DNA from 4 places in the Pseudoalteromonas phenolica genome. Region 1 is predicted to be linked to each of the others. Evidence: predicted binding sites of a transcription regulator. Region 1 holds the regulator's gene; each other region holds the start of a gene.
What was found. Region 1 encodes sigma-54, which starts transcription at its own class of promoters, with help from an activator protein. Its sites were predicted from a motif close to GTTGGCACGNNNNTNGNNT; they were not measured.
Positions count from the first base shown of each region.

Region 1 (7,412 bases):
AGCTATGCTGAAGAAGCATCTATGTCTCAAGTGTCAATAAAAGCTGGTAAACAGCAAGCACAATTAAAGACAAACATTGGCATCTTTGAAGAAAATGTTGAAATAATTCATGGCAATCGTGAAATTTACGCCGATCGACTTGAAGTTCATCAACGTGAAGAACTAGGTGAAAACAAACAGCTTTTAGTCGCGACAGGTAAACCCGCACGGTTTATTGAAAAGCAAGCCGATGGTACTTTGTTAAGTGCTAGCGCTGAAGAAGTAAGATATGACGTTGCAAATAGACTGCTTACTATCAAAGGCAAGGCCGAAATAAATCAAGCAGGTCAGGTTATCAAGGCTGAAGCGATTATTTATGACATCGAAAAACAATTGATCAGTGCCGAGCGAAACGAGCAAAACCAACAACGAGTGCACACGATTCTTGTGCCCGAGAAAAAGTCTCCAAAATCTAACCCTGAACAAGGTCAATGATCATGAGTGTGTTAACAGCTACGGCCTTAGCTAAAAGCTATAAGGGTCGCCAAGTGGTGAAAAATGTGAGCCTGAGTGTAGAAGCAGGAAGCATTGTTGGTCTACTTGGTCCTAATGGGGCAGGTAAAACCACCAGCTTTTATATGATTGTCGGTCTTGTTCCAAGTGACAAAGGTAAAGTCACCATAGATGATGAAGATATCACTTTACTACCTATGCACAGTAGAGCACGTATGGGTATTGGTTATCTTCCTCAGGAATCTTCCATTTTTAGAAAATTGACCGTGTATCAAAATTTAATGGCTATTTTAGAAACACGTAAAGACCTCAACAAAATCCAAAGAGAGCAAACTTTAGACGACCTACTTGATGAGTTTAACATTCAGCATATTAGGGACAGTCAGGGCATGGCTTTATCTGGCGGTGAGCGTCGACGAGTAGAAATTGCTCGCGCTTTAGCCGCTAACCCTAAATTTATCCTCTTAGATGAGCCTTTTGCTGGCGTTGATCCAATTTCAGTGTTAGATATAAAGAAAATTGTTGAGCATTTAAAAAATCGCGGCATTGGCGTACTCATTACAGATCACAACGTAAGAGAAACTCTTGATGTTTGTGAGAAAGCTTATATTGTTTCACATGGTGAATTAATCGCGTCAGGTACACCTGAATCAGTTTTAGCTGATCAAACCGTTAGAGACGTCTACCTAGGTGAACAATTCCGTCTATAGTTAATGCAAGACATTATCCAAATAACAAAAAGGATTGTTAGAAATACATGAGGCAATCGCTACAGCTGCGCATGGGGCAGCAACTAACCATGACACCACAATTGCAGCAAGCAATTCGCTTACTGCAATTGAGCACATTAGATCTGCAACAAGAGATCCAAGAAGCGCTGGATAGCAACCCTTTACTTGAAGTTGATGAATCAGAACTAGAACCAAGTGCTGATGACAATGATTCAGACAAAGCAGCCAAAGATACTGACTCTGGCGAGCAACTTTCTAATTCTGCTGATGATGGTCACGGTGAGGAGCCGACCAGCGATTACGAGCTTGATAGTGATGCAGCACTTAGCAAAGAAACGGTCAGTGACGATCTAGCCATGGATGTGACTTGGGACGAATACATGAGCGCTGCTCCAAGCTCCAGCAGTGGTCCAATGCCTGAAGACGAAACCATTTATCAGGGTGAAACCACTGAAACACTGCATGAATACCTGATGTGGCAATTAGAGCTCACCCCGTTTAGCCCTACAGATAAAGCCATCGCCGTTGCCATCGTAGAAGCAGTTGATGATGCAGGCCTACTGACTATCAGCACTGAAGAGCTTCTCGAAAGTATTAATGAAGGCAATGATGAAGAGTTAATCGAACTCGATGAAGTTGAGGCTGTATTAAAACGCATTCAACTATTTGACCCTGTAGGCATTGCGGCTCGCTCTTTACAAGAATGCTTATGTATTCAACTCAATCAGTTTGATGCAGATACGCCTTTCATTGCTGAAACAAAAATGGTGTTAAGCGAACATATTGATTTACTCGCTAGCCGTGATTACCGCACCATCATGAAAAAGACCAAGCTCAAAGAGCCTGAGTTAAAAGAAGTGATGACGCTTATTCATAGTCTTAACCCTAAGCCTGCCGCCAGTATTATCCGTGAAGAATCTGAGTACGTTATTCCTGATGTGTCAGTGAAAAAAGTGAAAGGCCGTTGGATTGTCGAACTAAACCCTGAATGCATGCCTAAAATAAGAGTTAACGATCATTACGCGGCAATGTCTCGTTCAGTTAAATCAAGCTCAGACAGCCAGTTCATACGTTCTCACTTGCAAGAAGCCAAATGGTTCATCAAGAGTTTAGAAAGTCGTAATGACACTTTAATGAAAGTTACTAATTGCATTGTGCAACAACAACAGGCATTCTTTGAACATGGACCAGAGGCAATGAAGCCTATGGTTTTAAATGATGTTGCTGAGATGGTCGAGATGCACGAGTCTACCATTTCTCGTGTCACCACTCAGAAGTACATGCATACACCCCGTGGCATTTTTGAGTTGAAGTACTTCTTCTCAAGTCACGTAAGCACTGAAAACGGAGGTGAATGCTCATCCACTGCGATTAGGGCATTGATCAAGAAGCTAATTGCTGCAGAAAACACTGCTAAGCCATTGAGCGACAGCAAGATTGCAGATATATTGGCAGAACAGGGAATCAAAGTGGCACGTCGTACAATTGCAAAATACCGCGAGTCACTCTCTATTCCACCGTCAAATCAGCGTAAAAGTCTGATTTAAGACGTAAACCAAGAGAAGGAAAATGCTTATGCAACTAAATTTAACTGGTCGTCACGTAGAAATTACAGATTCATTAAGAGACTATGTAAACACGAAGTTTGCAAAGCTAGAAAGGCATTTTGATCACATAAACAACGTTCATGTGATCTTAGATGTTGAGAAGCTGGTACAAAAAGCCGAAGCCACTGTTCATTTAAATGGAGCTGAAATTTTCGCTTCAGATGAACATTCAGATATGTATGCAGCCATTGATAAACTCGTTGATAAACTCGATCGCCAAGTTATCAAACATAAAGAGAAATTAACTCGACACTAACCATGAAACTTAGCTCGATTATCAACAAGGACTGCAGTAAAGCTGCGGTCCTTTTTAATAGCAAAAAACGTGCGCTAGAGTACATTAGTGAATTAGCGAGCCAGCACCTTCCTGAACACAATGCTCACGAAATCCTTGATGCCTTCCTGACTCGAGAAAAATTAGGCAGTACGGGCATAGGTAAGGGTATAGCGATCCCTCATGGCCGACTTGCAGGAATAGACTCTATCTTTGCCATCTTAGTGACCAACCAAAATGGAATTGATTTTGACGCAATAGACAATAGACCTGTCGATATTTTGTTGGCACTACTTGTACCTGAAGGTAATAATGCAGAACATCTAAAGACCTTAGCTGCAATTGCTGATAAACTAAACAATAAAGAGTTTTGTAAACAACTTCGTCATGCACAAGACGATGACGCACTCTATCAACTTATTGCGCTTCAAGATTAATAAATAGAGAGGAATCCATGGAACTGATCATCATTAGTGGTCGCTCAGGGTCAGGTAAATCAGTAGCCTTAAGGGTATTGGAAGACCTAGGATATTATTGTGTTGATAACATTCCCGTTAACCTCCTCCCTTCTTTGGTCAGAAGTGTCTCTGATAACTACGACAAAATAGCTGTCAGTATTGATGTGCGAAACCTGCCAAAAGAGCAACAAGAATTTAATGACATTCTTGAATACTTACCCGGCTTTGCAAACCCAACACTTTTCTATTTAGACAGTGATGATCAGGCACTGATTAAACGCTTTTCAGAAACGCGTCGATTACACCCACTTTCTTTAAATAATTTACCGCTTGATTTAGCGATTAAAGAAGAAAAGAAATTACTCGATGTATTAATTACACGCGCAGACGTTCTGCTTGATACCACTGATTTAAGTGTTCATCAGCTTGCAGAAACTATTCGAGAACAAATTCTTGGTAAAAAAGATAAGCAGCTCATCATTACTTTCTTATCTTTTGGTTTTAAACATGGCATCCCTAAACAAGCCGATTATGTATTTGATGCACGTTTTCTGCCAAACCCGCATTGGGAACCAGAACTAAAACCACTTACTGGGTTAGATCAACCAGTTAAAGATTATCTAGCAAGCCATAGCATAGTGCAGAAGTTCACTTGGCAGATACAAACCTTTGTGCAGACTTGGCTACCTCACTTAGAGCGCAATAACCGCAGTTACTTAACCATTGCAATTGGTTGTACAGGCGGCCAACACCGCTCTGTTTACCTTGCACAAACCATTGGTGAAAGCTTTGCCAAAACGCATAACAATGTGCAAATTCGTCACCGTGAGCAAGACGCAGACTAATATGGTCAAAGTAGAAGATACATTTTTAATTCAGAATAAATGTGGTTTGCACGCACGTGCTGCCACAGTACTTGCGCAGTTAGCCCTGCAATTTGATGCGCAAATCACGCTATATCAAGATGATAAAGAAGCCCCTGGTGACAGTGTCCTTGCTCTACTCATGCTTGAAAGTAGTCATGGCAAGCAACTCCGAGTTTGCTGCGAAGGCCCTGATGCCGAGCCCGCACTGACCGCCATTGGTGAGTTAATAGCACAAAAATTTCATGAAGATGAATAACCAAGCACTTGGTAACTCTGCAAAAATTACGTTAAACTTAAGGTACTCTTTTTAGGCATTCATAGTAACTGCCTAAACCTTTATTCTCGGTGCACACCACTCAATAAATGGATTGCCTATGCCAGAAGCCTTAGAACAAGACTATACGTTGCAACAATTACAACAAGTAACGCACGCAATAAACAATGGTCAGTTTGTTCAGGTTAGGCGTATTCTGGCTGAAACTCCACCGTGCGATACCGCATTACTACTAGAGTCATCCCCACATAAAGTCCGTACGCAATTATGGCAGTTAGTTGACCCAGACATCCAAGGTGATGTACTTGAAGAGCTATCCGAAGACGTTCGTATTGGTATTATCAACCAAATGGATCCTGAACTCATTGCAGCCGCAACTGAGGATATGGATGACGATGACTTAGGTGAAGTTCTAAGAAGCTTACCTGAAGACGTCTATCAAGACGTTGTCGGAGCAATGGACGCACAAGACAGAGCAAGAGCAACACAAGCACTGTCTTATCAGGAGCGCTCTGCTGGTGCGCTAATGAGTACAGATACGGTCACCATCAGACCTGATGTGACGCTCGACGTGGTGTTACGTTATTTACGTCTGCGAGGCGAGTTACCCGATGGCACCGATGACTTATATGTTGTAGATAAAGAGAATCAATTTATTGGCGCGCTGCCTATTTCAACTTTATTAACTAATCCACCTGATAAAGTGGTTGCCGACCTCATGGATGATGAGAAAGAAACCATTCCCGTTTCAATGGATGAAAGTGACGTGGCGCAACTATTCGAGCGTCATAACTGGATTTCAGCTGCGGTTGTTGATGATAACCTGCAACTGCTTGGTCGTATCACCATCGATGACATCGTAGACGTTATTCGTGAAGACGCCGAACACAGCATGTTAAGCATGGCAGGTCTAGATGATGAAGAAGATACCTTCGCACCGGTTTTAAAAAGTAGCCAACGCCGCTCTATTTGGCTTGGTATTAACCTTTTAACCGCTTTGCTTGCTGCCTTTGTCGCAAGCTTTTTCGAAAGTACCCTAGATATACTCCCTATTTTAGCGGTACTTAATGGCATCGTACCGAGTATGGGGGGCGTCGCTGGTAGCCAAACCCTAACGCTCGTCATTCGTGGTATTGCACTCGGGCATATCAATAACACTAACCAAAAGTTCTTACTTGGTAAAGAGCTCGCTATCGGGGCATTAAACGGTGTACTTTGGTCTATCTTAATTGCCGGTGTTGTTGCTATTTGGCAGTGGGATTTTGTACTCGGTGGCGTGATCGCGTTCGCCATGTTCATGAACTTACTTGCAGCCGGTATTGCCGGAGCCAGTATCCCAATCATCTTAAAGCGTATGAACATAGATCCAGCGCTTGCGGGCAGTGTGGTACTCACCACAGTGACAGACATTGTGGGTATTTTTGCCTTCTTAGGCACCGCAACCTGGTTCTTAGTTTAACCTACTTCAAATACAAAAAAGCCCGCTCAATATCGCGGGCTTTTACTTTAATTAAGGCCTATTCACCTGCGATCTGCATTGACTCTATTAATATCGACCCCGTTTGCACACTACCTCGGGCCTCAATGTCTCCACCAATGGCCTGCACATTCATGAACATTTCTTTTAGATTTCCCGCAATGGTGATCTCACTTACTGGATATTGGATTTCGCCCTGCTCAACCCAAAACCCAGCAGCGCCTCGAGAGTAATCTCCCGTCACTGTATTCACGCCCTGCCCCATAAGCTCAGTAACTAATAATCCTGTGCCCATTTCACTAAGTACAGCTTTTAGATCATCATGAGTTTGTTGCACTAACCAATTGTGAATACCGCCAGCATGGCCTGTAGCTGTCATGCCCATTTTTCTTGCGGCATAACTTGCGAGCAAATACGTTTGCAACTCACCACCATGAATGATTTCACGGTCCAGTGTTTTTACCCCTTCACTATCAAAAGGGCTAGACGCTAACCCTTTTAATAAATGAGGACGTTCAGACACGTTTACTTTGTCACTAAAGATTTGCTTACCCAAAGAATCTAACAAGAAGCTCGACTTACGATATAACGCACCACCGCCTATTGCTGAAACTAAATGCCCAAATAAACTATTTGCAACATCTGCTCTAAACACCACAGGCGTCTTCATAGTGGCAATTTTTCTGCTATTCAAACGAGAAATTGTAGACTCAGCTGCTTCTAAACCCACAGAATACGCCGATTTTAAACCAGATTGCTCACGACTGAGGGTATAAGCATGATCGCGCTGCATTTGCTCGCCATCTTGACCAATCACCATGGTACTTAAACTGTGACGCGTTCTCGGGAACCCCGCTAGAAAGCCATGAGTGTTACCATAAACTCTCAAGCCTTCATGGCTAGAGAAGCTGGCACCATCTGAGTTAACAATACGCTCATCAAACTCTAATGCCGCTTTTTCTGCTTCAATACACAGCTCAACACCCTGCTCTGGCGTTACTTCCCAAGGGTGATACAAGTCTAAATCTGGTGGAGACATCTCAAGCAGCGCTTTATCAGCCACACCATTACAAGGGTCATCCGAAGTAAACTTTGCAATATCAATGGCTTTTTCTACCACTGAGCGTAGCGCTTTTGGACTTAAATCTGCAGTAGATGCAGAGCCTTTATGATTACCCACATACACACTGATCCCAAGCCCGCCGTCTTGGTTAAACTCAATAGTTTCAACCT
Region 1 is NZ_CP013187.1:325,920-333,331, reverse strand. It holds gene lptA (lipopolysaccharide transport periplasmic protein LptA) at 1-474, shown strand, start outside; gene lptB (LPS export ABC transporter ATP-binding protein) at 477-1,202, shown strand; gene PP2015_RS01545 (RNA polymerase factor sigma-54) at 1,250-2,770, shown strand; gene hpf (ribosome hibernation promoting factor) at 2,799-3,086, shown strand; gene ptsN (PTS IIA-like nitrogen regulatory protein PtsN) at 3,089-3,541, shown strand; gene rapZ (RNase adapter RapZ) at 3,559-4,407, shown strand; gene PP2015_RS01525 (HPr family phosphocarrier protein) at 4,409-4,684, shown strand; gene mgtE (magnesium transporter) at 4,803-6,161, shown strand; gene pmbA (metalloprotease PmbA) at 6,220-7,412, opposite strand, start outside.

Region 2 (7,412 bases), 1.4 Mb from region 1:
ATTACACCAAAAGCAGCAGTTTTTAGAACTGGTTGGGCAAGATAAGGAAAGGCAAAGCGCTATTTTGAAAGGTGTTTTAGATGCTGTTCCCGATGCTATCTATTTTAAAAATACTGATGGCATGATCGTCGGCTGCAATAGAGCATTTGAGTGTTTGATAAAAACCAGTAAACAGCATGCACTCGGTAAAGACTTTCATGACTTTGCAGCTCACTTAAATTGTTTAAAAGGGATTGAAGCAAAAGTAAGAGAACAGCATAAACCCATATCTCAAAAAGTAATGGTAGAAGCTAATACTTATTTTACTACTATCGTGCCGTTTTTTAGTGAGCAGCTCGGCATTATGGGCTGCGTTGGTGTGTTGCGTGACATCACAGAACATCAAACAGCGTTACACTTATTGCAAGTGTCTGAATCTAAATTTAAATCAGCAATCGAGTATGCGCCTAATGGCATTGCGCTTGTGAAAGTAGATGGTACTGTAATGATGCTAAATAAAGCTGCGGAACGTTATCTTGGGTGTGAGAACAAACAAGGAGAGCATGTATCTACCTTATTTGGATATGAGAACTATCAGCAACTTTCTCAGTTATTAGAGCATTTATCAAACCATAATCAGTCTGTTGACCAACTTAGTTTGACGCAGTCAGGCACTTATTCATTTCTTGATTTGCGAGTGTCTTTGGTAAGTGATAGCGAGCAAATGCCAAAATACTTTGTTATTCATATTCAAGATGTCACCGAAATTACGACTTCAAGAATGGAAGCTGAAAGAGCCACACTAGCAAAAAGCCGTTTTATAGCCAATTTAAGTCATGAGATCAGGACGCCGCTTAATGTCATTATGGGGCTGGTGGATATGGTAAAAAGAAGCGTGACTGAAAAGCAGCAAAAAAACCGACTAGATACAGTGACGCACGCAGCTGAAACTCTGCTAGACATGTTGAATGACATTTTAGATTTTGCCAAGGTCGAAAGTCACGAAGTGAGTATAAAAAATAACGATATTATCGTCAGTGAGCTCTGTGAAAACCTTAAAGAGTTAATCGAACCATTGGCAAACAAGAAAGGGTTAGATGTTACTTTTGAAGTTGATGATTGTGTTTGGCCTTGTTTATATGGTGATAAGCAAAAAATCACTCAAGTCATGTTAAATCTATTAAACAATGCGGTGAAATATACACAACAGGGAACAGTAAGTTTTCACCTTAAATTAATAAGCACAGATAACGAGAATCAAACCATTCAGTTTTCTGTAAAAGATACGGGCATTGGTATCAAAGAAAGTGATCAAATCAAATTGTTTGATGCATTCACCCAAGTTGATGATAGTTTGTCTCGTGAGCATGAGGGAATTGGTTTAGGGCTGGCTATTGTGAAGCATGAAGTTGAATTACTGGGTGGCACAATTGCATTAAATAGCCAGTTAGGAGAGGGAAGTGAATTTTATTTTTCACTGGCTTTACATAAAAAGCAGCTTGCAGAACAGAAGAAGGCTAAGTCTTGTGTGTATTTTGGTACTACGAAGCCTGATTTGCTTAAAGAATTCGCGATTTGTTCAGTGCAGAAGGTGGATGAATTGCCAAATAATATGCACTATTTATTTGTCGAGAAGGGCTTCTTATCTTATCTATCTCCGACTTTTCTTTCCTCGATTGAAGGTTTAGAGCATATTTATGTGAGTTCAGATGAGTCACAGATTAAAAATATGCACTTAACCGAAATGCTTACATGCAATGCTTCTTTTTGTGAAGAAGGGGCATTTCTTCAATCGTGTTTGTCACAAGTATTTTTTGCAAAACAAAAATCATCCCATTTTTCAGAGCCGTTACAATCATGCGGAGTAAGTAGCTCAAGATCTCAACATAGTTACTGTGGCGCATTATGTTATGTCGTCGATGATAATGAAATAAACCTAGAAATAGCAAAAAACTTATTAAAGCAATTGGGGTTAAATGTCGTTATTAGTAAAACTGCAAAAGATATCTGTAATGCGGTCGATAAACTAAGGCCAGATATTATTTTCATGGATATCCATATGCCAGAGGTTGATGGGTTTCAAGCCGCCAAGCAACTTTCTGATAGCTACCATTTAAATGAGATCCCCATTTTTGCACTAACTGCTAACGCAGAAATATCTTCTCAACAAGAATATTTGCATTCTTCGATGCAGGGATATATTAATAAACCTGTAAGCATTGAAGAGCTAGAGAAAATATTGGTTAAGCACGTAAGACCACAACGCAAGTTTTTTGATGAAGCCTTTGCGCTTCAGCAAATGATGGGTGAATCCTCATTTTTAGATAATATGCTGGTGAAGTTTTCTGAGTTATGCTCGAAATATATTGAGCAATTAGAGAGTGATCTTGAAGTAAAAGACATGATCTTATTAGCGCATAGTGTTAAAGGTGCGTCAGCAGGGTTAGGCTTTGAGCGGTTAGCGGACGCAGCGAAGCAGTTAGAGGCTAATGTGAAGCAAGCGCAAAAAATCGTTAACCCTGAATTAGTCGTTGAGCTTAAAACGCAATTATTAAAAGTACAAGCGTTTATAAATGAAAGAGCAAGAGGGTGTTAAATGGCAAATAGTGCACATATTTTAATTGTAGATGACGACCCTCTAAATCGAGTTGTGTTAGAAAACACTTTGGCTGATGAATACAGTATTTCGCTGTGTGCCAGTGGAGAGGAAGCATTAACTTTTCTAGAGTCAAATACAGTCGATTTGATTATCTCAGACATTAGAATGCCCGGTATGAGTGGGTATGACTTGCTAGAAAAATTAAAAGAAAAGCAAAATACTTACTCAATTCCATTTATTATTATTTCTGCGAGTAACAGCTATAACGATGAAGCCAAAGGACTTGAAATGGGCGCTATGGATTACATTACCAAGCCGTTTAGCCCAGTAATAGTGAAAGCAAGGGTAAAGAATCATTTAGCAATCAAGCAAAAGAACGATTTACTCGAGAAGTTGGCTGCGATTGATGGCTTAACAGAGATCCCTAATCGTAGGTTGCTAGATGAAACGCTAACCAGTTATTGGCAGGCCTGTTCAAAAAGTTATGAACCTCTCTCACTATTTTTAGTAGATATAGATTATTTTAAAGAATTTAATGATACGTACGGCTATGCTGCTGGAGATGAATGCTTGATTAAAGTTGCACAAGCTTTAAATGAGAGCAGTCGTAAGCATGATGGTTTTGTGGCGCGTTATGATGGAGTGCGCTTTGCGGCGTTACAAAAAGGGAGAAATAAAGACCAAATCGCGCTTTTTGCTAAACATATGCATGATGTTATAGATGATTTAACAATTCCTCATAAGAGTTCGCCTATCTGTGCTCATGTGAGTATTAGTATTGGCATTGTGCATATAGATAAAGATTTTAGCGGTAGTGAGCAAGGAGTGTTAAAGCTAGCAGATGACGCGCTTGTTAAGTCTCATATGCAGCAAGAAAGGGTTACAATATTAAGCCGTTAAGTGAGTTTAACGGCTTAATGAAATCTCAGGCTATTTATAAAATTTGTAATAGAGCTGATTGGCCAAAACCAATTAGCTTTTCATTTTTGAAAACAAGTGGCGTGCATTCGTCTTTCGTTACTTTTCCATCAGAGTGTTTACTATTCGTTGCAATGTAAATCACTTTATAAACACCTTCTTCTTTTCTAACTAACTCAGTGAAGTCAGGAGTTGGAAGCTGCTCAAGTACTTGGTTGTAGTCAGCGCCAAGGTCTAATTTTGAAATTGTTTTACGGTTCTCTTTTTGCTGATATTGCCAGCTTTCACCGTTATAGTTTTTACCCCAACCAGTTTCAACGCCATCATCTGAAACAGCCACGATACAGCCTGACAGTAATGGTGCACTTAGCGCAGCAGCAAGTAATAATTTTTTCATTGTAGATTTCCTTAAAAATTCGTTTCGGATAATTTGTTTTTATTAGAGCAATATTGTTGCCAACTTTAAAAGTCTATATTTTACAATTGATTGTTGTTTTTTATACAGAATTTAAAGTGTAGACCCTTCTAAATTTTAGGGTTATTCACCAACTTTTAGCGAATTACACAACCACATTACTGGCTGTGCCATTATTAAAGTTTACAATATTATTTGCTATTTCTTTCACTAGTCGATCAATAGATTCTTTCGCCGCCCAAGCTGTATGTGGGGTTAGTATTAAATTGTGCCCTTGATAATTTGCAAGTGGGTTGTTTGCTTGTGCAGGTTCAACAGATAAAACATCAAAGCCAGCTCCTGCAATTTGGTTATTTGTCAGAATTTCAACTAAAACCGCTTCATCAACTATACCGCCTCTGGCTGTATTGATCACAAAGCTGGTAGGTTTAAGCAAATCTAAGGTCTCCCTATTGAATAAATTTCGGGTTTCATCATTAAGCGGGCAATGGATAGATAACACATCGGCCATCTTTAACGCTTCGGTGAATGCTATTCGGCCAGGGCGAATATCAGTAGCGTTTGGTCTTTCAGCAATAATGACCTGTGCGCCAAATGCTTCGGCAACTTTACCAACAGCTTGCCCTAGGCTGCCATAGCCAAAAATCACAAAGTTTTTACCTGCAAGCTCTGTAATAGGATAATCAAGGCGGCAAAACATATTACTTTTTTGCCAAAGATCATTCGCGCAATCTTGCTGGTAGCGGTGGATGTTGGTCATTAAATTGCCAAGTAGAGTGAAAGTATGTTGCACTACTGATGGAGTTGAGTAACCCGCGACGTTACAAACTCGAATACCCAACTGCTTAGCAGCATCAAGGTCAATATTATTTGTGCCTGTTGCTGCGACACAGATAAGTTTCAGGTTTGGTAATTCGGTTAAGGTTTTAGCATCTAATGCAACCTTATTGGATATTACAATATCAGCATCTTTGCAGTGAGTAAGTACCTGCTCTTTATTTGTGTGCTGGTATTCAACTAATTGTCCTAGTGTCGACAAAGACGCTAGGTTAGCATTGGCAAGTGTGGCTGCATCAAGCAAGACTATCTTCATAAATTTAATCTCTTACCTTGACCTTAGAGTTAACTCAAAGGTTTATAATGTACTTATTAAGTCGGGAGTGTAAGATGAAAATAGGCGAGTTAGCAAAGCGTTTAGATATTAGTACGGATACCTTAAGGTATTACGAAAAGCATGGCTTACTGAGTTTCAGTGAACGCAGCGAGGCAGGTTATCGTATTTATAGCCCTAAACATGAACAACAAATGCAGTTTATTTTAAGAGCAAAAGCAGTTGGGTTTAGCCTTAAAGAAATTCAAGAATTGTTAGCGATTAAAGTCGATAAGCAACTGCACAGCTGTGGTGAAGTGAAACAGCTCACTTTACAGAAAAGGCAAATTGTTCGCGATAAAATAGCTGAATTACAACGCTTTGAAAAATCTTTATCACTGTTAGCTGATGCCTGCTGTGGTGGGCCTGAGCTCGCGACCGGTTGTTCAATCTTAACTACTTTGGAGGCAGCGGATGACCCTGTTATCTAATTTTTGGTCTTTATTTTTAGTGTCAGCCCCGTGGCTAATGTTGGGGTTGCTACTCGCAGGGCTTTTAAATGTGTTTATACCAAAAAACTTCTTACAGAAACACCTAGGTAAAGAAGGGGGTTGGACGACCATCAAAGCAGCCTTGATTGGCGCGCCTATGCCTTTATGCTCTTGCGGGGTTATTCCAGCCGCAGTTGGACTTAGAAGAGCTGGAGGCTCGAAAAGTGCAACGACGGCGTTCTTAGTGTCGACACCTGAGACTGGCGTAGACTCTGTGTCCGTTTCATACGTTCTGCTTGGACCATTTATGGCAGTTATTAGGCCCATAGCTGCAGTATCGAGTGCGATAGTCGCAGGTTTATTGGTGGGCAAAGAGAAAGATTCTGAACAAGAGGGCTTAGATAAAAAGAGTTTAGATAAAAATACTCAAACCGATGTAACTGATACTAATTTGGTATCAACGGGGACTGGGTGTTGTGCGTCTAAACAAACAGATATAGAGAATACCACTGAGAAACAAACTTGCTGCAGTGGTAAAAAGGCTGAAGTAAAAATTGAGCCAAAAGTCTCATGCTGTGAAACAACATCTAAGAATTTGAGCGAGAAGAAAGAAGAGAAATCTGCGGCATCTAGCTGCTGCGGGTCACAGCAAGCAGAAAAGCAAAAAAGCTGCAGTAGCGTAAAAACAGTTGTAGAAACTGAGGCAAAAGCATCTTGTTGTGCCACATCACCTGAGCCTATTATCGTAAATAGCGACAAAGCGTTGCTTGCAACAACTGCTAGCTGTTGTGATACAGAGCATCAAACAAAGCCTGTGAAAAGCGAAGCTTCGTGTTGCGATAGTAAAAAGCATGAACTGCAAGTAGCGTCTTTTTCTTCTAAGCTGAAGCAAGCCATTCATTTTAGTTGTAATAAACTCCTCAGTGATACCATGGGCTGGCTGATGATCGGACTATTTTTTGCTGCGCTTGTGCAAACCTTTGTACCTACATCATTCTTAAGCCAGTGGGGAGATGGCATACTGGCAATGGTTGTGGTGATCTTGGTAAGTATTCCAATGTATATTTGTGCGACTGCTTCTACTCCGATTGCTGCTGGATTATTAATGGCTGGTGTCTCACCAGGTGCAGTATTGGTGTTTATGCTGGCAGGTCCGGCAACAAATATTGCCACTTTAGGTGTTGTTGCGACTGAACTCGGAAAACGCGCTGTGAGCGCTTATTTAACAGGTGTAATTGGTGTAGCCATTGCTTTTGGCTTTTTAACTGATTATTTAGTTGAACAGTATGGTTTTACTGTTAATCCGGCACACGCTATGGAGCATGAACTAATGCCGAGTTGGTTAATACATAGCCTAGGTATTATATTGTTGATTTTAATGTTTCGATTAGTTCTGTTATCGTTAAAACAACGAATGAAATGATAGGCTTATCTGGTCGGAGTTGATAACCTTAGCATCCAACTGATTAGCAAGATAAAATACCTCGTTTTTTTTACCCAGTGACAATGAGTAGTTTTGTGGATAAATACGCAGATATAAGACCTTACAATGATGAAGAAGTCCCAGCCGCGCTGTCTCGCCTTTTAGAAGACAATGATTTTATTGATGTAATTGCCAAGCATAACGCGCCAGGATGGTTAAATAAATGGCCTTTCATTGCAAGACCTTTAGTGCGTAGCCAGCTTCGAAAGAAATGGGGCAATATTGTAACTGTTGAACAGGTTCAACAAGAAGTTGCAGGTTATTTAGAGCTATTAATTAAACGTACGACAAGTGAAGTAACCTTCTCTGGCTTAGAAAAACTCGACAAATCTACATCTTATCTATTTATCTCGAATCACCGTGATATTGCACTTGATCCTGCAATCATGAACTGGGGGCTACATTCACACAATATGCAAACTGTACGTATTGCAATT
Region 2 is NZ_CP013187.1:2,776,661-2,784,072, reverse strand. It holds gene PP2015_RS12295 (PAS domain-containing hybrid sensor histidine kinase/response regulator) at 1-2,575, shown strand, start outside; gene PP2015_RS12290 (GGDEF domain-containing response regulator) at 2,576-3,478, shown strand; gene PP2015_RS12285 (DUF3192 domain-containing protein) at 3,513-3,893, opposite strand; gene PP2015_RS12280 (D-2-hydroxyacid dehydrogenase) at 4,057-5,004, opposite strand; gene zntR (Zn(2+)-responsive transcriptional regulator) at 5,079-5,492, shown strand; gene PP2015_RS12270 (SO_0444 family Cu/Zn efflux transporter) at 5,476-6,915, shown strand; gene PP2015_RS12265 (lysophospholipid acyltransferase family protein) at 7,011-7,412, shown strand, end outside.
Region 2: the regulator sigma-54 is predicted to act here: its motif matches at 3,939-3,957, upstream of PP2015_RS12285 (DUF3192 domain-containing protein).

Region 3 (7,412 bases), 1.8 Mb from region 1:
TAACGCTGCGCAATTTCGCGCTATTGGTTGCAATACTTGGAACGCCAATGCGAATGATAACGAAGCCTGGTTGCAAAACCCTTATCGTAAAGGTGAAGACGATATGGGTCGTGTTTACGGTGTACAAGGTCGTAACTGGCGTAACTCAGAAGGTAAAGAATTTGATCAGTTACGAAAAATCTATAACGATTTACGTAATGGTGTTGATGACCGTGGTGAGATTCTGACATTTTATAATCCAGGTGAATTTGAAATGGGGTGTTTACGCCCATGTATGCACACACATACTTTTTCTCTATTGGGTGATACGCTATATTTAACATCATCACAACGTTCATGTGACGTGCCGTTAGGTCAAAACTTCAACCAAATACAAGTGTTTACTTTATTGGCATTAATGGCGCAAATTACGGGTCACAAACCCGGTAAGGCATACCACAAAATAGTCAATGCGCATATTTATGAAGATCAATTAGAGCTTATGCGCGATGTTCAACTTAAAAGAGAGCCTTTCCCATCTCCTAAGCTACATATTAATCCAGAGATCAAAACCTTAGAAGATATTGAAACATGGGTAACACTCGACGATTTTGACGTTGAGGGTTATCAATACCATGAGCCAATTGCTTATCCTTTCTCTGTGTAATTAATACCTATTAGCCCCTATTTTTAATTTTTGTTTGAATAGGGGCAATAGTACTTTGATGCTTGTTACATACATTTAAATTATTCCCTTCCTTTAATGTTACTTCTACCTTAAGTTATCTAGAAACTGGTCGATAAGTTTACTAATGAGTTTGAACGCGGAATTTGCTTGGCGTGATTCTTGCTTTTTTTAAGAAAAGATTTATGCGGAGTTGTCATGCGCCTGTGTATATTAGCCCTTTTCACGTTATTAAGTGGCTGCCAGTTATTAAATGAGATTAAACGAGAAGAAGAACTAGCTAACCCCAAGGGGGTAGAGGGGTCGTTACCTATGGAGGTAAAGGGCATGTCTAGTTTCTCACTTCACCAATACACTAGTAATTTAGCTTCGCAGTTATATCGAGGTGAAGCGGGCAGGCTTAGAAATGCTAGTATTGCCGTTATGAGCTTCACTATGGCAACTGAGTTGGGGCAAAAAACTGCCGTTCAGCAAAGCAGTGGTCTTAGCCAGCAAATTCAAGAAAGTTTGATAACCCAAATGACCCAACTAGGTTATAGCATGGTTGAACATAGACTTAGCAATTCAATCACAGTCAGTGAACATCATGAGGATATGTTGACACGTGACCTTAACAACCTTAGAGCTCGTCAAAACATTGACTACGTTATTCTTGGCACTATCACACGACAAGAGCATGCAAACATGATTAATGCGCGTTTGGTTAATGTCCTCAATGGGCAAGTGATTTCAGCAGGTTTTGCAGAAGTACCGATTAACGTCATGTGGACAGACGAAAAAGTACAAATGCGCAACGACAAACTATACCGAGCAGAGTATTAATTAGGAGCAGAACATGAAAGCACTGTTAACATCATTATTAGCATTATCAGTTATGGGCTGCGCTACAATGCAAGAGAATTACGAGAGTAATGCGCAAACTATTCATTCGACTAAAATAACACGCAGTATACAGTCACCTATGAATACCAATCAGTTCTTTCAAGCTGAAACGCCTGAGCAAAAGCAAATGTTTGGTACACATAATGGCCCTAAAAAAAACATCAACCATTATGTCCGCGGTATGATGCAAGACTTGGCGTCAAACCTAAAATATGTAAATCAAAATACGCCATTGGCTGTTGCCAGCTTTGTATTTTTAGACGACAAGTATGACGAGGGGACGCTACTAGGCAACCAGATCTCAGAAAGCTTTATGCATGAGCTATATCAATACGGTATCCCTGTTATCGACTTCAAAACAACAGGCTATATGCGTGTAACACCAAAAGGTGATTTCGTATTCAGTCGTGATTATCTAGAGCTTGATGAAGAGCAAAACTTTCAATATGTGATGGCAGGTACTCTAGTCAATCATAAAGGCGGTGTATTAGTTAACGTCCGTGTTGTTGGCTTGCAAAGTAAAGCGGTTGTCGGCTCTGCTCAAGGCTTAATCCCGCAATCTGTATTAGATGCACTTGGCAGCAGTGAGCGCACTGACGGGATCATGTTGAAATCAAATGCAAGATAGGAGGACTAGATGAAAACTCTCTCTTTGCTCTCAATTTTAACGTCAGCTGTTACTCTTTCTGGCTGCAGTTTATTAATGGGACAGCCAGCTATGAGTCAATCCGTGGTTGTGATGAATGAGCAGCCAATGGAGACAGACGCAGTCTCTACTAAAATGCAGTCTGAGATTGAACATGAAGAAATTCAGCCAACTAAGCCTGACTATGTACCAATGAATCATTTTGTAAAACTCGACAATTATGTGGAGCAGATGGCCATTGAGTTGTCTGATTTGTTAAATGAGGCACAAAAGATGTCGACAGAGCTCGCTGTTGCTTCATTTGTTCGTTTAGATGGCACGTTGCAGACCAGTGATCAGTTAGGGAATCAATTGGCTGAAACATTTATGCATCAATTACATCGATTTGGCTATCAAGTTGTTGATACTAAACTGATGGATAATGTGTATATTTCTCGAAAGGGAGATTATGTTTTTAGCCGAAAGTCTGAATCAAAATTTAACTCTGATGCAGCTGAATATGTGTTATCTGGCACCATGCTTTATCGCGATAAAGGTGTGCTCGTGAATGCCCGTGTTATGTCGCTTGAAAGCAAAAAGGTCATAGCAACATCGAGCAAAATGATCCCTTGGTATGTATTGAGAACAGAAAACATTTTAGTGTCTTCGAGATAACTTAATTTGCATCGCTTAAATTTTTAGCTTAACAAGCTCTGTAGACTTGAATCTGAACGATTAGCTATATATTATAAATATCAATGGCTTGGCCTCTTAGTTAAATGGATATAACGACCCCCTCCTAAGGGGTAGTTACAGGTTCGATTCCTGTAGAGGCTGCCAGTAAACTTCTCTTATTCTTCCCGTATCTTTATCCCTAAATATGCTACAGTCATGCTCTTCAAAAAGGAGTATCGTGTGATTGAAGTAAAAAATCTTACCAAGAGCTTTGCAAATAAAATCGTTTTTCAAAATTACTCAAGCGTTTTTAATGCAAATAAGCTGTGTATTGAAGCCGAAAATGGCTTGGGGAAAACAACGTTATTTACCATTATTGCTGGCCTCGACCCTCATTACAGTGGGGAAATTTTATTAGGTGGAAATAAGGTTGCGAAATTACAAAATAAAGTTGCTATTGCCTCAGACAAAATTCCTTTTCCTACTTTTTTAACTGCGAAACAAATATTGACGCTCACGCAGTCTAGTTGGCAATGTAAATGGCCAGATGCATTTTGTGAGATGTTACATTTCAATCAGTTTCTCGATACTAAAGTAGGTGAGTTGTCTTCGGGTAACCAAAAGAAACTGCAATTAATTAATGCCATGATGCGTCACTGTGATTATTTAATTCTAGATGAGCCGAGTGCAGCGCTTGATACAGAGAGTGTAAAAGCGCTACTAGCTTGGATTGAGCAGTATAAAGGGCAATTAATAATTAGTTGTCATGAGCCAGAGCCTTTCGTTGAAATTGGCTTTGAACAGCAGCCCTTGTTCGGAGAGTAAGCGCTATGAAGCATTACTTTTCATACCGTCATCAGGCATTTAGTCTCGCCATAAATGAGCTATTTAAACAGCTTCAACAGTTTGTACTTATGCTCATGACGATGTTTTATATTTTCTTACCAGGACTTATTGCGGGCTTATTTTTTGGCTTAGGTAAAATTGTACAAAGCAGCAGTGAAGTGGTCAGTATGCAAGTCGGTTTGGCATATTTAATTTTTCAATCTTTGTTAATGACTGTGCTAAAACCTGCGATTTTAGACCTAAAACATCGTACTTTTCATACCACATTACTCAAAAATAAGTTTCCGCAAATACTGAGTGATATTACAGCTCTAATGATGTGCCATCTTTTGTTTGGCTTGAGTGTATTCTTGATGATAGCAATGGGGGCTGACAAACTGAGCCGTGCGCCGCACTATCTTGTGTTTGCCTTTACACAACTTAGTTTTGCTCTTGTATTAATGTATCGACCTGCGGCAGTTATTTGGGCAAGTGTTCTTGCATTTATAGGCCTATTATTTTTTGAATCAGTCTTGATGTTTTTTTTAGCGCTAAACTTATTGCTACTAATATCGTTATATTTACCAAAACGGCTCAATTGTTCTTATCAGATAACTATCACACCTTGGACATTTTGGTTGAGTTATTTTAAAGACAACATTTGGTCTCTGACTTGGCGCTTTACCATGAGTGGGTTAGTGTTTTGGGCGGTTTTTATCATAGTGACTGAGCGTTCTGATCTTGTGCATTGGTATGCTCTTGGAGGTGCGCTAATAAACCAGTTATGGTGGTCAAGTCTATTTATAGAAACGAACAAGTATGTTAAAGAACATCGGCTATTTTGGAGAAGTTTAAATCAGTTACCGCAAATAAAGCGATCTCAGCACGCGTATTTGATTGCGCTATCAAGCATGTTTACTTTGCCAATGCTTTGCCTTTTCTCATCGCATTTGAGTATGTGGGTTAGTTTATTGATCACGCCGCTTGTACTGATTCTTTGCAAGAATAGGCCGCAATTTATGGCTGTGGTCTGGGCTTCATTGGCAATAAGCTTCATTATGCTAATGGTCATTTTTTAGTATGAGTATTCACAGTTAAACAGAAGGCCCGAAAGGGCCTTTTTTGTTTTTAAATAATAATAATTCTTAAAACGGGTTTTAGCAGCTTCAGAAATAGTGTATTTTAGATATGTTATATTGTATCAATTTAAATTCAATTCTTCTTGAGGCACTGATGTTTAAGTTATCTCCCGTAATGTTGCTACTGTCAGCAGCACTTCCTTTTTCTGCAATTGCAAACCAAGTTTCAGGCACTGTTTTAGATAAAAATAATCAACCAGTCGCTAATGCTAAAGTTTCTATTATGGGCAGCCTGAAAGCTGTTGAAACCAATTCAAAAGGTCAATTTGTTTTATCTGGCATTAAGCCTGGAAAAGTAGAGTTACATGCAGCAGCTTCAGGTTTTGCACACTTTAACTCGATCTATGATTTAACTGAGTCAGGGTTAAAGGATATAAAAGTATCTTTAACGCCTTCAGCCATTGAAGTTATTGATGTGGTTGCAAGCCCATTTCATGCGTCAAATATGGAATCAGCGACACCTGTGAGTGTTTTATCAGGCGATGCGCTGCGCAATCAACAGTCAGCAACCTTGGGTGACAGTTTAGCCAAAGAGGTGGGCGTACATACTAACTTCCATGCAGGCGTTGCGAGTACACCAATTATTCGCGGCTTGAGTGGTCCTCGCGTTTTGATTACCCAAAATGGCTTAGATGTAAGTGATGCATCTCGTGTTGGCCCTGATCATTCAGTTTCTTCAGAAGCATCAACGGCTGAGCAAATTGAAGTACTTCGAGGTCCTGCAACCTTGTTTTACGGTAGTGGCGCAATTGGTGGTGTTGTTAATGTTGTTGATAAACGCGTCCCAAGAGAGGTAGAGCAATCTGGAGAGTGGCTAATAGAGCATGATTCAGTAGATAACCAGAAATTAGCATCAGTAAATATTAATACTGGCAGCGATAATATCGCAGTGCATTTTGATGGTTTTTATAGAGAGTCTGATGACTACAAAGTACCAGTAAAAGATGAGCATGGTAGTAATAAAATTGCCAATAGTGGCGAAGAATCAAAGGGTGCTACAGCAGGTGCAAGCTATATATTAGATAATGGGTATGTGGGCGTATCTGTCGGTAAATTAGAACGTGAATATGGCATTCCAGGTCATAGCCATGGTGATGAAGAGGTGCCTGTTTTTGCTGAACTTGAGCAAGACCGTATTCAGTTGTTAAGTGAGCTGCGATTCACAGATAGCCTAATTGATAGCTTACACACACGTGTTGCCTACACTGATTATGAACACGCTGAAATAGAGCATGGAGTAGTGGGGACTATTTTCGCAAACGAAACAGTTGAAGCAAAGTTTGATGCACTACATCGTGACATGAATGGCTGGCGAGGTGGTTTTAGTCTTCATTATAAACGCAGTGATTTCTCAGCACAGGGTGCTGAAGCATTTACACCGCCATCAGAAACTGAAACCTTGGCATTTGCTTGGATGGAAGAGCGACACTTTGACGATGTTTTATTACAGTTAGGTGCACGAGTTGAACGTGTCACTATCGATGCACCAAAAGTAGTGTTGCCTGAAGTCGAGCTTCATGTGCATGATGACCACGACCACGACCACGACCACGACCACGACCACGACCACGACCACGACCACGACCACGACCACGACCACGGCGCGGAAGGTCGCGTATTCGCAGTCGACCAAGAGTTCAACCCTGTTAGTCTTTCTGCTGGCTTAGTGTGGGACTTTACACCGGGCTATAACTTAGGCGTGTCTATTTCTCGTTCTCAACGAGCCCCTTCAGCTGCTGAGCTGTTCTCATTTGGGCCTCACATTGGCACACGCACCTTTGAAGTGGGTGCAATGTTTGATTTGCACGAAACAGACAATGTGCACTTTGATTTTGATACTAAGCAGGATGTGGAACTAGAAACGGCGAACAACATTGATCTGACTTTTAGAAAGCTTGAAGGAGACTTTGGTGTTGTAGTCAATGTGTTCTATAACCAAGTTGATAACTATTATTACCAGACACCGACAGAAGTGTTCGCGCCAAGTGGTCATGAGCATCATGATCATGGTGAGCACGACCATGATAGCCACGACCACGGCGATCATGAAGGTCATGATGAGCATTCTGATGAATTACCTGTGTATGTGTTTAAAACAGATGATGTCACCCTGTATGGCTTCGAAGCACAATTTGCTTGGCAAGTAACGAGTGAACTAAAGACTGAGTTCTTTACAGACTATGTGAATGCGAGTTTAGACAAAGGCGGTGATTTACCTATGATCCCGCCACTGCGTTTTGGTACCAAATTTAATTATCAGACAGGCCAATTCAGTGCAAACCTAGACGTTATTCGTTATCAAAAGCAAGACAAGATTGCATACCTTGAAACAGCGACAGATGGATACACTATGGTTGATGCGTCTATTGCCTACCATTTACCTGTTGGCGAGCATGAAGTTACTTTCTATGCAAAAGGTCACAACCTGACAGACACAGAAGCGAGAGTACATAGCTCATTCTTGAAAGAGTTAGCCCCACGACCAGGCAGAAGTATTGCGCTTGGTATCAGAGGCGTTTTCTAAGCAAACTATCGACAGCGGTACCCAGTGCAAACTCAGTCGCTAGGTATCGCTTTAAGAAAATAGAATAAGGCAATATAA
Region 3 is NZ_CP013187.1:2,406,491-2,413,902, reverse strand. It holds gene PP2015_RS10580 (thymidylate synthase) at 1-646, shown strand, start outside; gene PP2015_RS10575 (FlgO family outer membrane protein) at 863-1,486, shown strand; gene PP2015_RS10570 (FlgO family outer membrane protein) at 1,500-2,174, shown strand; gene PP2015_RS10565 (FlgO family outer membrane protein) at 2,184-2,846, shown strand; tRNA gene PP2015_RS10560 (tRNA-Arg) at 2,937-3,011, shown strand; gene PP2015_RS10555 (ABC transporter ATP-binding protein) at 3,087-3,671, shown strand; gene PP2015_RS10550 (DUF6136 family protein) at 3,677-4,750, shown strand; gene PP2015_RS10545 (TonB-dependent receptor) at 4,905-7,334, shown strand.
Region 3: the regulator sigma-54 is predicted to act here: its motif matches at 814-832, upstream of PP2015_RS10575 (FlgO family outer membrane protein).

Region 4 (7,412 bases), 200 kb from region 1:
ACCTGTGTCAGTGCCAGTTTGCAAGGTAAAAGCGGCACACTTAACTGCTCTAAATCATCTAATTGCCAGCTCAGTTGCTTATGTTGTGCCATCGGTAAATCAGCAAAATACTGTTGCAGCTCAGTTTTTAACTCGCCACAGGGTTTGTTTTGTTCTAGTTGGGTCAGCTTTGCGGTGCCGCTAAATAACAACAAGTCTTCAATCAGCGCTTTAAGCTGCAAAGCGCTTTTATCCATAATTGATAACACCCTAGTTTGCTGCGCATTTAATGCCCCGAGCACTTGCTCGTTGAGTAAGGATGTACCTTCGACCATGGACGCAAGGGGGGTTTTAAGCTCATGACTGACATGGCGTAAAAAGGTATCTTGCTCTTCATGTTGGCTTTTTAAACTCAATCTTAACCAGTTTAAGCGCGCGCCTAATTTAGCCAACTCGGCGCTACCCGATAATGCGATAGGTTTTTCCCATTCACCGACACCTAACTGATCTGTGGCTTTTTCGATGGCCGATAACTTACTTCGCACTTTCACTAACAAACGAATACTCACCGCAGCCAACAAGGGTACCAGTACACTCAAGCCAATAAAAAACAACCATTGTTGCTGAACAATATGTGCATCGAGTTGCTGTTGAGCTTGCTCTAAATCGACCTTTAGCGTATCAGTCAGTTGATAATAATCTCGCCAAATTCTTGCAAAAGTATCGTCTGATTTAGTATGCAATTGCATGGTTTGTTGAAGTTGTTGCAAATCGGCAACAAAGCTCTTTGATCGGGCATATTTTTTTAATGCCACTGCCATATTTTCAACTTCAAACCACTTATTTTCGAGGGTTTGAGTCAACTGACTGTCTTGTAGTATTTGGTTATTTTGCTCGGCATCTTGCAACACTTTAAGGGCCTGTGAAACGGCCTTGAAATCTCGCTCAACCTGTTGAGAAAGCTTGTAAAAGTCACGCATTTCTGAAGATGACTGTTGTAAAGAAGAAGAGAACCACAAGGTCAATGCAATCAATGGTAAGGTCGACACAACAACCGCGAAAATAGCCTGGTGTACAAAAGAGCTCGAAATTTTTAGTTTTTTACAAATTACGCGCCACGCTCTGATCTTAGTTTTTACCCCTGAAGCCATTGTGCTCGCCCTTTAAAAACTGAATGTCGCTAAAATGCAACAAGCTAACCACATGATTTTAAATAAAAAGTTATATCTCAACTCATTTAACTGTTGCTATTTAGCAACACTGCAACTGAATCATTTCTGAATAAAAACTCACGGAACAGAATAAGCACCTGATAAATATGAATTTTTTATTTTTGGCACCGTTTTTGAGTTATCTACTTCGACATTGACGAACACCACACTCAATAACGAGGTGGTCCAAAAGAAGGAAATGAAGATGAAAAAACATATTAATTCAGCACTACTTGTAACGAGCATCGCATTAGTAGGTAGCAGCTTCAGTGCATTAGCGACAAACACTTTTGAACAGTTCGACAAAGATGGTAACGGCAGCATCAGCAAAACTGAAGCTAGTGCTGATCCGCGCCTTAACGACCAGTTCAAGAAATTAGATAGCGACGGTAACGGCGAGCTGAGTAAATCAGAGTTTGGTAAATTTGAAGGCTAATTCGCTTAGCTTTATCACCCTTTTCTTACATTTTTAAAAATTAGGAGCTCATTATGACGCTTTCAAAAACATTACTTATGACAACTTCACTTTTCATCAGTGCCTTTGCACTTGCAAGCGACGTGCAATTCTCAAGCGTCGACACCAACAAAGATGGGGTTATTTCGCAAACAGAAGCGAAGGCGGTTCCAAAAGTGGCTGCGCAATTCTATCAACTTGATGAGAATAAAAACGGCGAGCTTTCTGAATCTGAATTTAAAAACTTTAAGCAATAATCACATTAGGAGTCAAGGCTATGAAAAATATGATTAATTTATCTATTATCGCTGCTGCAACTTTCATAAGTGCACACGCTTTCGCCGCTTCTTTCAATGACTTTGACACAGATAGTGATGGCTATATCAGTCAAAAAGAAGCAAAAGCGTCAAACACCTTAACGCAACTTTTTGACCGCCTCGATGCTGATGGCGACGGTAAGATCTCGCTAAAAGAGTTTAAGGCGCTCGACTCCGAAAAGTAATTGGGTTCAGCCATTCCCATACGCAAAATAGCTCAAAGGATTCTCCCTCTACATGGATGTAGAAACAATGAAAAACCTTATACGTTACCAAACTGTAAACAAATACAAATCAGACCTCTTAAACTTCAGATCTTAGAAACCTTGAAAGCACCTAAAATTACTGAATAAAATTGTTTCTCCTCAGAAGTATGAAAAATTATCATTAACATTTTGTTTGCATTTACATTATTAGTACCCATAATCACCACTCGATTAAAAAAACAACAAGGACACCCGTTGTGAAAAAACTCAACCTATTAACAACAAGTTTAGCCATTGCGCTTTCAAGTGCTTTTGCAGCCCAAGCACAAAGCGAAGCGTTGCCATTTATTCCTGAACAAGCTAATGCTGAAATCACCCCACAAATTGTTGGTGGTGGTCCTGCAAATACTGCGAACTGGCAGTTCTACACACAAATATTGAATTCAAATGGCACGACCGCTTTTTGTGGCGGTAGTTACATTGGTGATGGCTATGTACTGACCGCTGCGCATTGTGTCAGCAGTAAAGCAGCCCGCTTTATCGATGTAAAAGTGGCAGGTTTTAGACTCGGCGGCACAGATGGCGACCGCATTGGCGTTGTTGAAAAGTACGTGCATCCGCAATATAACCGCAGCACGTTGAACTATGATATCGCGCTATTAAAACTTGAGCGCACGCCAACACAAGGGCAAGCCGTTCGTCTCGCTTCAGGCTCTTTAAGCCAATATGCACGCAGTGGCGACTTATTATCGGTTGCAGGATTAGGTCGTTTATCAGAAGGTGGCAGTCGCCCTTCATTCATTCAAGAAGTCGACGTACCACTAGTTTCTGACGCTGTATGTAACCAATCAGGTGGTAACTATGCCAATGTAGGCAGCGTCGCGTTTTGTGCTGGCTACCCACAAGGTCAAAAAGATTCATGTAGTGGCGACAGCGGCGGCCCTATCGTGATCAACCGTGGCGGTGAGATTGTACAGCTAGGTACTGTGAGTTGGGGGATCGGCTGTGCACGTCCTAGTAAATACGGTGTTTATGCCGATGTAGCAGCACTGAGTGGTTGGATCGACGACATTAAATATTCTGGCGGCGGCTCAAACCTAGTTTATAAGCAAAGCCAAACCTTGGCCGACTTCACATTATATGAAGTTGTTTCGCACCGCTTTAACATCAGTAATACAGGCACAGAAGCATCAGCACTTAATGCGGTTACAGTGCGCGGCAGTGGTGTAACAAGTGGTCTGGTTGTGACTTCTGATACGTGTAGCAATCGCACACTGAGCCAGAATGATAACTGTAGTGTTAATGTTGAATTTACAGCCACTCAGTCTGGTACCGCAGGCGTAACTTTTGAATTCACAGAAGCTGGTAGCAACACCAATCACGTAGGATCTATTTCTGCAAAAGCAGCTGACATTCCTGTATGTGCGGGCTCATGGGATGCCAATACTGTTTATCGTAAACCTGACCGTGTAACTTATAACGGCAAAGTGTACGAAGCGAAGTGGTGGACGCTAGATGAAAAACCGGGTTCTTCACAAGTTTGGCAACTAATCGGTAACGATCCGAGCTGTAAGTAATAGTAAGCCGAGGGGAGTGCGCTCCCCTTTTGATATAAAACCAAGTTAAACCTACTGACTAATAAGGAAATATCATGTCTAAAATCACCAAACTTATTGCCGCAGCAAGCTTAAGTTTTATCGCCACAGCGTCACTTGCAGTTGTTGCAGCAACGCTTTGTTCAAGTAATTGCAGTGCTTGGGCTAAACAACAACAACTGTCATTTTGTGCCCGTGTAGGTGGCGGCTCGGCTTGTGCATCAAGCCAAGGCCTATACAACTACCTGCTACAGCAATGCAAGCAAGGTCAGTGTCAAGGTGTTTAGTTAGAGCATCTTAAGCTGTCGATTAAGGCGTAAGTGCACACATTTACGCCTTAATTTTTTATAGTTAGACGATTAATGTCTGATTGTGGCGTTAAACTCTGAGTAAATAACAGCGCTTGTGCTTGCTTATCAAAGGCAAATGGCGCTGCTTTACTAAAGCTTGATTTAGGTAATCGCAATAACTTTTCGGTGGTTTTACTTTTTAAATCATAAGCATGTATGTAGTTATATTTATTACCTAAGTGCTTATAGAAAACCTTTTCTTGCGTCGCTAGCCAAGCATATCGGGTATTAAATTGCGCTTTTGCAATTAACAACGCCTGCTTCTCACCTTGCTTTATCCATAAACCTTTACCATTAACAAACAGCAGTTCATGCTCAGAAATATACTGCCCGGATCGGGCTGTTTTAGTTAACAGAGCTGAAAGTGCCATCGTTTCAACATTTAAGCGAAAAAGTTGCCACCCTTCATTCGTTGATTGGCGAATAACAATATCTTGTCCATTACCATGCCAGAATGGTCGGCCTATTTTGCCAAAAGATAGATCAAGGCGGCGTAATTGCCTCGAGCCATAATCGAACACATAGAGCTTATCGTGGCCATCGGCCTCATCTGAACTCACGACGAGTAGTTTATCACCTTGAAGCGACCAACTTGGGTAGCGTAAGTTACGATGTAGCTGGGTGATTTGTTCTCGACCTGTGCCATCTAAGTTCGCCAACCATAGCTCATAATGCCCAGACTCATTTGATAAAAATGCTAATTTTTCATGGGCACGCGATAAAGACGGGTACTGGTTTGAATAGTGAGATTCAATCAGCGGCGATGGCATTGACATCACTTCACTGTCTAACGCAAAACTGGCGATAAAATAATTCTCTCGACGTTTCTGGTAATACAAGTTCCCAGAGTCATCAAAATGGGGATAGCTAAAGCCTCTCGGAATCAACTTGGTTTGTACTTTAGTCTCTAAATCAACGATATAGCCACGGCGTTTATCCGCAGCTTGTGCTCCATATACCAAATATTGACCATTCGGATGAAAGCTCATACCAACAATGTCTGCATGACTTGAGTCCAATATTTGGAACTGCCTCTTGCCTAGATCATAAAGACTCAAGCGCTCTTCTGACGTACTTTTACGCTGTGTGATCGCTAAATACTGCCCATCAGGCGAAAAAGCCACATCTCGATCTCTCAAGTCACACTCTGTATCACAACTCAGCCGCTCAGGTGTTGCGTCGTCTTGGCTTAAATCGAGTAAGTAAATACCATCTTGCGACGCCAAAGGTGCTTTGCCATTAAACGCCAAGGTTTTACCGTCTGGGCTGATCGCAATATAGTTATAGCCAGAATCAGTCGGGCAACTGGTTAAAACCAACTGTTCTAAGTCAGCTAAAGAGAGTCGAACAATTTCGCACGCTTGGCTGTTTTTCTGGGCAAAATATAAATATTGCTGATCGGGGCTCCAGACTGCTTTCCAAGGTCTTTTATCTGAGAAGGTCAATTGCGTAATAGGTACATTAGGGTGGGTTAAATCTTTTAAATAAAGCTGACTGTCTTGCCCCTGCTGCCAAATAAAGGCTAACTGTTTACCGTCTGGTGAAGGACTCGGGCGCAATTCACTGCCCGGCATTTTAGTGATTTCGTCCATTTGAGAAACGGACTGTGCAGACGCTTCAATGGGAATCTTTAATAGAGACCAAGCCACAAAAACCATCATTATGCATGCTAAGCCAAAAACAACTTGATACATGTATGACGGTTTTACGACGAATGGCTCAGATTGAGTTGTTTTTGGGGATAAACTCAGGGGCTCAGGTGTTAAGGTTAGCTTGTAGCCCTTTTTACGGATCGTTTCCACAACATCAAGGGGTGCACTTGGATGAGCAAATAATTGTCTAAGCTGCCAAATAGTGTTGGTGAGGGCTTTTTCACCGATGATTTCATTGCCATGCCATACCCCTTCAATCAGCTCATTACGACTCACAACTTCAGGGTATCGTTGTACTAGAACTTGTAATAGCTCCATCACTTTCGGTTGAGACGCTACCTTTTCGCCATTCAGCACCACCAAGTGTTCATCAATAAACACCTGATAAGGACCCAACTGAAACGACTTTTCATACTGCATGCTATTCGCTCTACTTAACCACTTTACTTGCAACCAATACTTTTATTCATATTTATTCAGTGCGTATGAATAGTTTTATCTTACCTTATTTATAAAAAACAGGGAGTAGCAAGTGTTATTTAATTGCAACAAATAATTTTACTTAATAATTCACAACGTTATGAAAATTAATAAAAAGATATAAAAAAGAGATAAATCGGATGTTCCCGAGGTTGAGTTAAGCCGGCAATTTATCAAGTCTCAAGTGTCCTTGATTTTAAAGACATAAGAAATACAACACAAAAACAGACATCACTTTAACAAGTTAACTCATCAAAACGGGAACAACCATGAACAAGAAGCAACTTTGCGTTGCCGTGCAAGCCGCCCTATTTGGTGCCGTATTCAGCACCAATGCACAGCAAAATGATTTAGATGCCGTAAAAGTAAAACAAAACCAAACGACAATAGAACAAGAAGAAGAGAAAGTTGAGAAAATTGTCGTCACTGGTTCACGTATTAAACGAGATAGTTTTAGTGTCGCCACACCGCTGGTGACTATGAATAAAGATGCAATTTCAGATACTGGTTTAGGCTCTCTGTCTGAAATCCTCGTCGATAATATTCCTTCAATTGATGCCTCTATCAGTAACACCACCAGCCAATCGAGTGTTGCGTCGACAGGTATCTCATCTATCAGCCTACGAGGCTTAGGTTCTGACCGAACATTGACCTTAATCGATGGACGTCGTGTAGTATCGAACAGTTACAGCGGTAACGTGGTCAGCCTAAGTACTATTCCTAGTGGTATGGTGCAACGCATTGAGGTTATCAGTGGCGGTGCATCAGCAACCTACGGCGCCGATGCGGTTGCTGGTGTTGTAAATATCATCACACAAACTGACAAAGAAGGCGCAACTTTTAAGGCACGTACTGGTGAATCATTTGATGGCGGTGGCAAAGAGTTCACGCTAGATTTTGATTTTGGTAGTACTTTTGATGATGGCCGTGGTTATGCTTTCGTCAGTGCAAACTGGGATCGCCAATTTGGTATGAGCTTCTTCGACCGAGAACGCGCTCAAATTGAAGATGCATACCGCTACAGTGAAAGCGAAATGTGTAACCAGATGCAGACCGCAACAGGTTATCAATGTATGCGTGACATCACTCAGGCTGATTGGGTAAGTAAGAGTGACGGACTTCCTGGTGGCGTATTCTTAGAAAACTCGAAAAACGACAAACAATTTTG
Region 4 is NZ_CP013187.1:127,182-134,593, reverse strand. It holds gene PP2015_RS00625 (sensor histidine kinase) at 1-1,130, opposite strand, end outside; gene PP2015_RS00620 (EF-hand domain-containing protein) at 1,396-1,626, shown strand; gene PP2015_RS00615 (EF-hand domain-containing protein) at 1,680-1,901, shown strand; gene PP2015_RS00610 (EF-hand domain-containing protein) at 1,922-2,146, shown strand; gene PP2015_RS00605 (trypsin-like serine protease) at 2,425-3,744, shown strand; gene PP2015_RS00600 (hypothetical protein) at 3,819-4,049, shown strand; gene PP2015_RS00595 (winged helix-turn-helix domain-containing protein) at 4,100-6,184, opposite strand; gene PP2015_RS00590 (TonB-dependent receptor plug domain-containing protein) at 6,514-7,412, shown strand, end outside.
Region 4: the regulator sigma-54 is predicted to act here: its motif matches at 1,312-1,330, upstream of PP2015_RS00620 (EF-hand domain-containing protein).